3 regions of the Pseudonocardia sp. ICBG1142 genome follow, and region 3 is predicted to be linked to each of the others. Evidence: riboswitches for the same ligand, from Rfam matches in the RefSeq annotation. Region 3 holds a riboswitch; each other region holds the start of a gene.
The links. Region 3 has a riboswitch for cobalamin ahead of KPL59_RS24235 (hypothetical protein). Riboswitches for the same ligand answer to the same signal wherever they lie in the genome.
Positions count from the first base shown of each region.

Region 1: another riboswitch for cobalamin. It lies ahead of metE (5-methyltetrahydropteroyltriglutamate--homocysteine S-methyltransferase); the one in region 3 lies ahead of KPL59_RS24235 (hypothetical protein).
Region 2: another riboswitch for cobalamin. It lies ahead of KPL59_RS20735 (ribonucleoside-diphosphate reductase subunit alpha); the one in region 3 lies ahead of KPL59_RS24235 (hypothetical protein).

Region 1 is NZ_JAHLJC010000030.1:1,341,877-1,345,117, reverse strand. Features, by position in the region: gene metE (5-methyltetrahydropteroyltriglutamate--homocysteine S-methyltransferase) at 1-1,209, opposite strand, end outside; cobalamin riboswitch at 1,336-1,545, opposite strand; gene mdo (NDMA-dependent methanol dehydrogenase) at 1,776-3,068, shown strand; gene KPL59_RS20660 (MoxR family ATPase) at 3,205-3,241, shown strand, end outside.
Region 2 is NZ_JAHLJC010000030.1:1,360,936-1,364,176, reverse strand. Features, by position in the region: gene KPL59_RS20750 (ABC transporter substrate-binding protein) at 1-484, shown strand, start outside; gene KPL59_RS20745 (four-helix bundle copper-binding protein) at 579-941, opposite strand; gene KPL59_RS35865 (hypothetical protein) at 957-1,079, shown strand; gene KPL59_RS20740 (hypothetical protein) at 1,112-1,498, shown strand; cobalamin riboswitch at 1,574-1,777, shown strand; gene KPL59_RS20735 (ribonucleoside-diphosphate reductase subunit alpha) at 1,908-3,241, shown strand, end outside.
Region 3 is NZ_JAHLJC010000030.1:2,103,562-2,106,802, forward strand. Features, by position in the region: gene KPL59_RS24225 (4'-phosphopantetheinyl transferase superfamily protein) at 1-13, shown strand, start outside; gene KPL59_RS24230 (DNA polymerase IV) at 21-1,553, shown strand; gene KPL59_RS24235 (hypothetical protein) at 1,576-1,953, opposite strand; cobalamin riboswitch at 1,988-2,177, opposite strand; gene KPL59_RS24240 (chloride channel protein) at 2,174-3,241, opposite strand, start outside.

The sequences.
Region 1 (3,241 bases), 760 kb from region 3:
CACCCGCTCGTCGCGGCGCGCGGTGGCCGCGACCCGCTCCCTGGTGGCTCGTGCGGCGTCGAACTCCGCCGCGACCGCGTCCGGTCCCTCGTGCAGGGCGCGCCCGAGGAGCACGACCTCCTCGACCTTCTGCCGGGCGAACGCCAGCATGTCGACGACGTCGCCGGGCAGGGCCGTCTCGACGGTCAGGTCGTAGGGGACGTGCAGCAGCGAGCACGACGTGGAGACCTCGACCCGCCCTGCGACGCCGACCAGCCGCTGCGCCGTCGCCGGCGCCCGGTCCAGGTCGGTGCGCCACACGTTGCGCCCGTCGACGACGCCGGCCAGCACCACCTTCCGGTCCAGCCCGGGGACCGCCGGGTCGAGGGCATCGAGGTCGGCACCCCCCGCGACGAGGTCGAGCGCCAGCCCCTCGACGGCCGTGGCGGCGAGCGCGGGCAGCGCCGGGCCCAGCTCACCGAAGTACGACGCGACGAGGATCTTCGGCCGCCGGGTCGCCGAGGCGAGCCGGTCGTAGGCCCTGCGCAGCGCCGCGATCTCCTCCGGCGTCCGGTCGGCGGCGAAGGCCGGCTCGTCGAGCTGCACCCATTCCGCGCCCGCCTCGGCGAGCTCGGCGAGCAGGTCGCGGTAGACCTCGACGAGCGGCCCGAGCAGGTCCAGCGGGCGGAAGCCCTCCGGTGCGCCGTCGGCCGGTTTCGACAGCAGCAGGAAGGTCACCGGTCCGACCAGCACCGGGCGGGTGGTGACCCCGATGCGCAGGGCCTCCCGGAACTCGTCGAGGGCCTTGCGGCTGCCCGGCGCGAGTCGGGTGGCCGGGCCGACCTCGGGGACCAGGTAGTGGTAGTTCGTGTCGAACCACTTGGTCATCTCGCAGGCCGGGGCACCGGTGCGGCCGCGCGCCATCGCGAACAGCCGCTCCAGCGGGTCGGTGATGCCGGCGAAGCGCTCCGGCACCGCCCCGACCGCCAGCGCGGTGTCTCCGACGTGGTCGTAGAACGAGAACGTGTTGCCCGGCACCGAGCCGAGCCCGGCGTCGCGCAACCCGGTCCAGGTGTCGCGGCGCAGCCCGGCGGCGACGTCGTGCAGTGCCGACGCGTCGCTCCGCCCGGCCCAGTACGCCTCGGTCGCCCGCTTGAGCTCCCGGTCCGGCCCGATCCGGGGGTACCCCAGGACGGTACTGCCGATGGTGCTGCTGGAAGGAATGCTCACGGCCCTCTCTCCTCGCGAGTGCGGTGGAGGACCCGTCGCCGGCAGGGGGCGCCCGCGACCGCCGAGCACGACGGTGCCCGGTCGTCCGCCCGGCCCTCCCGCGAGGCCACGGATCCGCGCACGCCGGACGGCGCACGCACCGGCGGCAGGTCTTCGGACTCACGGGCGCACTGCTCACACCTACTGGCCGTCGCTTCCCGGGATCACTCCCAGTGCTGTTGACGGCGGTCGTTCCCGTTCACCGCTGCGGGGCAGTCCCGGATTCCCACCGGGTTCCCTCTTGCCTCGTGACGCCCCGTTCCCGGGATGACACGAACCGTCGGCGGACCGACCCTAACCCAGGACGAGCCCGGCGAACTGTTGCCGAACTCTCCCTGTTGCAATATGTTTGCAGCACTCAGCCCTCTCCACACGGATCGACGGGCGACCTCACCCTGCCCCCCTCCGTTCGGAGGGGTTTCCTGCCCGGTCTCCCGAGGGGTAATGCCGATCACCCCTGTGCGCGCGGCCACAGGGGTCCTAGCGTTCGGCCTCGACCCCATCCGCCTGCCTCAGAAAGGGCTGACATGCAGGTAGACGAGCTGCTCAAGCCGTTCCCCATCAAGGAGTTCCACCCGTTCCCGCGTGCGCTCATGGGCCCGGGGTCGCACGAGCTGATCGGCCCCGAGGCGCTCAAGCTGGGCTTCAAGAAGACCCTGGTGATGACGTCGGGCCTGCGCGGCACCGACATCGTCCACAAGATCGTCGAGTCGATGAAGTACCACGGCCTCGAGGTCGTGCTGTACGACAAGGTCGAGTCGAACCCCAAGGACTACAACGTCATGGACGCTGTGGGCCTCTACCAGCAGAACAACTGCGACTCCTTCGTCTCCATCGGCGGCGGCTCCTCGCACGACGCCTGCAAGGGCGCGCGCGTCTCGGTCGCCCACGACGGTCGCAACGTCAACGAGTTCGAGGGCTTCAACAAGTCCGAGAACCCGGCCAACCCGCCGCACATCGCGGTCTCCACCACGGCCGGTACCGGCTCGGAGACCTCGTGGGCCTACGTCATCACCGACACCACGACCGACCCCGACAACCCGCACAAGTACGTCGCCTTCGACGACGCGTCGGTCACCACCCTCGCGATCGACGACCCGGTGCTCTACTACGACTGCCCGATCGACTACACCGCGCAGTGCGGGTTCGACGTGCTCGCCCACGCCTCGGAGCCCTACGTCTCGCGGCTGGACTTCCAGCCGTCGCTGGGCAACGCCCTGCACGCCATCAAGCTGACCTCCCAGAACCTGCGCAAGGCCGTCTGGAACGGCCAGGAGCTCTCCGGCCGCGAGGGCATGATGTACGCGCAGTACATCGCCGCCCAGGCGTTCAACTCCGGTGGGCTCGGCATCATCCACTCGATCAGCCACGCGGTGTCGGCGTTCTACGACACCCACCACGGCCTGAACAACGCCATCGCGCTGCCCCGCGTGTGGGCGTTCAACATGCCGGTGGTCTACGAGCGCTTCGCCGACATCGCCGAGGCCATGGGTGTCGACACCCGCGGCATGACCAAGCCGCAGGCCGCCGACGCGGCGCTCGCCGCGTCCATCCGGCTGCTGCGCGACGTGGGCATCCCGGAGAAGTTCGCCGACGTCAAGCAGGACACCTACTCGAAGAACCGGCTCGGGGTCGGCCCGACCAAGTTCTACGAGAACGCGCCCACCATCATCGGCGACGCGGCCGACGTCGACCGGATCACCAACCACGTCCTCGGCGACGCCTGCACCCCGGGCAACCCGAAGGAGTGCACGTTCGAGACCGTCCGCCCGGTCGTCGACCACTCCATCAACGGTGACCTGGACGACCTGCTGACCTGATCCGCAGGTCAGGAGGTCCACCGTCGCACCGGCGGGCCCAGCCGTCCGAGGCGATACTCGGGTGGGTGGGCCCGCCGGCCGCGGCCCCGCTCGTCCCCGCACCAGAGCCGGTGCGGTCCGCGAAGGAGATACCCGAGTGTCCGAGGCTGTCGTCCCCACGGTGACCGAGGCGG
Region 2 (3,241 bases), 740 kb from region 3:
GCCGCTGCTGTTCGACCCGTTCGACCCGATGTCGCGCCCGGCCGCCGACACCGTCGTGGAACAGCTCGCCGAGATCGGGCTGACCTGCACGCCACGCGAGCCGGACCCGCCCGACGCCGTCCCGACCCCGGGCATCCGGTTCCGCCGGGCCGCGGCGACCCCGCTCCCGCTGTACCTGCGCGCGGCCGCGGGCCCGGACCCCGCCGACGACGCCCCGCCCGTCGCGACCGCGGGCGAGGACGACGCACCGGCCGCGGCGGGACGGGCCGACGTGGGTGCCCTGCTCGCCACCGCGCGCGGGGTGCCGGACGAGGCACGCCGGGTCGAGGCCCTGCGACGCGCCCAGCTCCTGCTGCGCGACCGCTCGACCGTCTGGTCCTCGGGCGACGAGCACGTCGGCGTGTCCGCCGACCTGACCGGCGTCGAGCCCGCCCGGCCGGACACCGCCACCTGGGCCCGGTTCCACCGGCTGCGGATGGGGTGACCCGCTGCGGGCGGGGCTCCGAACCGCTCCCGGCCGCAGGACGGGCCGTGCCGCAGCCGGGTCACGGCAGGGCCACGGCACCGCCCGCCGGGCCTCAGGCGCCGGCGTGCTCGCGCAGCAGCGCCGCCGTCTCGCGGGTGACCTCGGCGTGCAGCCGACAGTGCTCGTGGTGGTCGGCGTGGGCGCCGCAGGCCGCGGCGGACGCCTCGCAGGCCAGCGCGGCGGCCGAGGCGGCGGCCTCGCCGACGGCCTTGTCCCCGGTGCGGCGGCCGAGCACGGCCGCGGCGGCGGTGCAGAGGTCGGCGGCGTCGAGCGCCAGCAGGACCTCGGTCTCCATCCCGCCGGAGGCGACCATCGCCGAGGCGCAGGCGGTGCTAGCGCGGGCGGCGTCGTGCAGCTTCTCGACGACGGCGGCCGGGGTGGTGACGCCGGCGGCGTCCAGGACGTGGTGGCTCACGGGATCTCCCTCTCGATGGTGGAACGGTCGGCGGCGGAGTACCCCACGGCGGGCCCTGCCTACCCGCCGCGCCTCGTCGACCACGACCGTCCGCCGGGCCGGTGCCGCCGGACACCCGTCGTCGCCGTGATCACCTGAACAGTTCGTCAGGTGTCACGTAGGGTCGGGGCGTGTCCGCCCTCCCCGCCGTCACCGCCTGCCGGGGGTGCTGCTGCGGCTCCGGCCGCAAGCACCCCGGCCTCGACCGCGACCACCACGACCGGCTGCTCGACCGGCTGACCGACGGCCTGGCCGGGCACGCCCGGCTGCGCACCAGCGAGTGCCTGGGCCCGTGCGCGGACTCCGACGTCCTGGTGGTCGCCCCGGCGCCCGGGGCCCGCCGGGCGGGCGCCCGGCCGGTCTGGCTCCGTGCGGTCCTGGACGCCGCGACCACGGACGCGGTCGCGGCCTGGGTGCGCGCCGGCGGGCCGGGACTCGCCGCCGTCCCGCCAGCACTCGCGGGGCACGTGTTCACCCCCGGCCCCCGGGCGACGGCCGAGGGGCGGGCGGCGGGCTGACCCCGGACCGCCGGTCACCGAGGGGGGTTGCATCCGCACCGATGGGGGGATGGAGTAGCTCCGCCCACAAGATGTAGTGTCCAGACCACTGGTGGTTCACCGGCCCGCCCGGGCCGGTGAGGCAAGAGGGAACCCGGTGGGAATCCGGGACTGCCCCGCAGCGGTGAACGGGAACGACCGCCGTCAACAGCACTGGGAGTGATCCCGGGAAGCGACGGCCAGTAGGTGTGAGCAGTGCGCCCGTGAGTCCGAAGACCTGCCACCGGTGCGCGTACCGACCGGTGCGCGCTGCTCCGGGGCCTCGTGGGACGGCACCAGGGTGCGGTGGGCCGCCGACGACACGCGACCCGCCGCCTCCTCGCACCGCGCCCGCCCCCGGAGGCGACGGCGACTCGCGAGGAGAGAGCCCGTGACGGCTTCCACCGCTGCACCGGCAACAGCACCCCCGGCCCTGCGCGTCATCCGGCGCGACGGCTCCGAGACCGGGTTCGACGCCACGAAGATCTCGGTGGCGACGACCAAGGCGTTCCTGGCGGTCGAGGGGGACTCGGGCGCGACGTCGTCGCGGCTGCACCACCTCGTGGCCGGGCTGACCGACCAGGTCGTCGCGGCGCTGACCCGGCACCCGGCGCACGCCGTGCACGTCGAGCAGATCCAGGACCAGGTCGAGCTCGCCCTGATGCGCGGCGGCCACCACAAGGTAGCCCGTTCCTACGTGCTCTACCGCGAGCAGCAGGCACGGGCCCGGGAACGCGACGGCGGGGACCGCGCGTCGGACGCGCCGGTCGTGCACGTCACCGGGCCCGACGGCAGCCGGACCCCACTGGACCGCGACCGGGTCGCCGCGGTGCTCGGCGAGGCGTGCGACGGCATCGACGACGTCGCGCCGGAGCCGGTGCTCGCCGAGCTGGACCGCACCGTCTACGACGGCATCACCGCCGACGAGCTGGCCCAGGCCCTGGTCCTGGCCGCCCGCACCCTGGTCGAGCGCGAGCCCGCGTACTCCCTGGTGGCGTCGCGACTGCTGCTGGACCGGCTCCGCGCCGAGGCCGTCTCGCACCTGGCGGGCACCCGGGAGACCCCGGACCACGCGACGATGACCGAGCGGTACGCGTCCTACACGAAGGACTACCTGCGCCACGCCATCGCGATCGGCCTGGTCGACCCCGAGCTCGCGACCTTCGACCTGGACCGGGTCACCGCCGCCCTCCGCCCGGACCGTGACCTGCAGATCGGCTTCCTCGGCCTGCAGACCCTCTACGACCGCTACTTCCTGCACGAGCGCGGCGTGCGCTTCGAGCTGCCGCAGGCGTTCTTCCTGCGGGTCGCGATGGGACTGGCGGTGCGCGAGATCGACCGCGAGGCCCGGGCGATCGAGTTCTACGAGGTCCTGTCGAGCTTCGACTTCATGGCCTCGACCCCGACGCTGTTCAACTCCGGCACCACCCGGCCGCAGCTGTCGTCGTGCTTCCTCACCACCGTCGACGACGACCTGGAGTCGATCTTCGGCGGCTACCGGAACAACGCGCTGCTGGCCAAGTACTCCGGCGGGCTCGGCAACGACTGGACCCCGGTCCGCGGCCTCGGCGCGCACATCCGCGGCACCAACGGCGTCTCCCAGGGGGTGGTGCCGTTCCTCAAGATCGCCGGGGACACGGCCGTCGCGGTGAACCAGGGCGGCAAGCGCAAGGGCGCGGCGTGCGCCTACCTGGAGACCTGGCACGTCGACATCGAGGAGTTCCT
Region 3 (3,241 bases):
GATGCACGGGTGATGATGGAGTGACCGCGGCGGCCGACCGCTGGGTGCTGCACCTCGACATGGACGCGTTCTTCGCCTCCGTCGAGCAGCTCACCCGGCCCACCCTGGCCGACCGTCCGGTCCTCGTCGGCGGCGCGGGACCGCGCGGCGTCGTCGCGGGGGCGAGCTACCAGGCCCGGGTGTTCGGGGCACGCTCGGCGATGCCGATGGGCCAGGCGCGGCGGCGCTGCCCGCACGCGACGGTCCTGCCGCCCCGGTTCTCCCTGTACAAGGCGCTGTCCGAGGAGGTCATGGCCGTCCTCGGCGAGTTCTCCCCCGTGCTGGAGCCGGTGTCGGTGGACGAGGCGTTCGTGGAGCCGCCCGACCTCGTGGGCGCCTCCCCCGACCAGGTGCGGGAGTGGGGCACCCGGCTGCGCGGCGCGGTGCGCGACCGCACCGGGCTGCCCGCCTCGGTGGGCGCCGGGTCGGGCAAGCAGATCGCGAAGATCGCCTCCGAGCTGGCCAAGCCGGACGGGCTGCGGGTGATCGCCCACGCCGAGCAGGCGGCCGTGCTCGACCCGCTGCCGGTGCGGTCGCTGTGGGGCATCGGGCCGGTCTCCGGCGAGGCGCTGCGGAAGATCGGGATCGAGACGATCGGGCAGCTCGCCGCTATGGACGCCCGCGAGGTCGCCGGGGTGCTGGGCAGCGCGATCGGGTCCGAGCTGCACCGTCTCGCCCGCGGCATCGACGACCGTCCGGTCGCCCCGCGCGGCGCCGCCAAGCAGATCAGCGCGGAGACGACCTTCGACGCCGACCTGACCGCGATGAGCGCGGTGCACACCGCGGTGGAGTCGATCTGCGTCGCCGTGCACCGACGGCTGGTCGCCGACGGTCGGACCGCCCGCACCGTCACCGTGAAGGCGCGGACCGGGGACTTCACCACCCACACCCGGTCGGAGACGACCCCGTTCGGCACCCGGGACCTGGCGACCCTGGTCGCGGTGGCGCGCCGGCTGGCCGAGGGCGCGGTCGGCGAGGGCGGGGTGCGGCTGCTGGGAGTGTCGGTGTCCGGCTTCGGCGACGAGCCGCCGCTGGCCCTGTTCGACGCGGTGCCCTCGGAGAACGGGTGGACGACGGCCTCGGCCCTCGACCCCCCACCCGCGGCCGACGCCCCGGCCGGCGCGGCGGGGGTGGCCGTGCTCGACGCACCGCCGGACACCGACGCACCTCCGGACACCGACGCGAGGACAGGGACGGGCGCGGCCGCGGGGGCCGACAGTCCTGCGGGGACCGGCGGTACCGCGGGGGCCGACGCGACCACGGGCGCCGGCGACGTGCCCGGCCCCGTCCGCCCGGGCCGCCCCGACCGCGAACCCGACCCGGACCGGCCCTGGCGCGCCGGCGACGACGTCGCACACCCCGAGCACGGCCACGGCTGGGTCCAGGGCGCCGGGCACGGGCGGGTCACCGTGCGCTTCGAGACCGCCTACACCGGGCCCGGCCGCACCCGCACGCTCGACGCCGCCGACCCCGACCTCACCCGGGCCGACCCGCTGGGCAGCTGGCGGGCCTGAGCGCGCCGTCCCGCCGGCGGGCTCAGCCGATCAGCGGGCTGCGGTGCGGCGGCGCGACGCGGCTGCCCTCGGCGACCCGGGCCCGCAACGCCGGGACGGTGCGCGCCAGCCCGTCGAGGACCGCACCGAGCGCGGCGTCGGCCGCGGGGTCGCCCCCGACCAGCAGCACCGCGCCGCCGGCGGGTCCGGCGGCGGCCCAGGCCCCGATCCGGGCGACGGCGTCACGCGGGGTGACCGGCTCGACCCGCCACGCCTCGGCGTAGAACAGGGCCGTCGACTCGGCCTGGGGGAAGGCGAAGACGGTCTCGGCGTCGGCCAGCAGGTCCGCGACGTGGGCACCCGGGCGGGGTGCGCCGTCGCCGGACGGGTCGGTACCGAGCACCACCAGGTCGTGGCTCATCGCATGTCCTCCTCGAGGGTCCGCGCCCTCACCAGTGGGAATCCGCGACGACGGGCAGTCTCCTGGCTCCCGGATCCCCACGCCCTCCCCGGCCTTCCCACCCTCGCGGGCGGTGGCACCGGTGTGGGGAGGGCACTCCCCGGTGACAGTGGCGGGACCGCGCCGGATTCGCACCGGCTTCCTGTTCCGTCGTCGTCGGGGAGCCCATCACGCGACCGGGTCAGTGGTCAACCGTCCCCCGCCCCGACACCCCCCGCAGATGGTCGAGCAGGTCGTGTTCGGCGAGCGTCCCGAGCAGCGGCCCGTCCGGCTCCCGCACGGGCAGCGCGGCTCCCCGGTGCGCGGCGAGCACCCCGAGGACGTCGTGCACCGGGGCGGCCGGGTCCAGCGCGGGCAGCTCCGGGCCGGGCGGGGTGCCGTCGGCGGGACGCATCACCTGGGCGACGACGACCCGGCGCAGTGCCTCGTCGGTCGGGGTGTCGGCGGCGAGGTCGATCCCGCGTCGCAGCAGCTTGAGCGTGTAGATGTTGTCCCGCGACACCAGGTTCGACAGGCCGGTGGCCAGGACGACGGCGGCCATCAGCGGCAGGATGAGGGCGTAGTCGCCGGTCAGCTCGAACACGATGAGCACCGCGGTGATCGGGGCGTGCGCGGCCCCCGCGAACACCGCCGCCATGCCGACCAGACCGAACGCGCCGGGGTGCAGGTCCAGCGCCGGGAACAGGGCCGCGGCGGCGTAGCCGAAGGCGGTCCCGGCGGTGCCACCGACGAACAGCGACGGCGCGAACACACCGCCGGACCCGCCGATGCCGATGGTGAGGCTGGACGCGAGGATCTTCCCGACGACGAGCAGGAGCAGGAACCCGACGACGTACCGGCCACCGATCGCGGCCTCCAGCACGGGGTAGCCGACGCCGTACATCTGGGGCAGTGCCAGCAGCAGCGCGCCGAGCAGCAGCCCGCCGACGGCCGGGCGCAACCACTCCGGGCCGCGCCAGACGGCGTCACAGGCGTCCTCGACGACGTAGAGGATCCGGGCGAAGGCCCAGCCCAGCAGCCCGGCGAGCAGCCCGAGCAGCGCGTAGAGCGGCAGCTGGGCGGGGCTGCCCAGGTCGAAGTGCGGCAGGGTCAGGATCGCGCGGTCGCCGGCGATCACCTCGGCGACGACGTTCGCGACCACCGAGCTGATCACCAGCACGCCGAACGCCTCGGCGCTGAACGACCGCAGGATCAGCTCCAGGCCGAACACCACCCCGGAGACCGGCGCGTCGAACGTCGCGGAGATCCC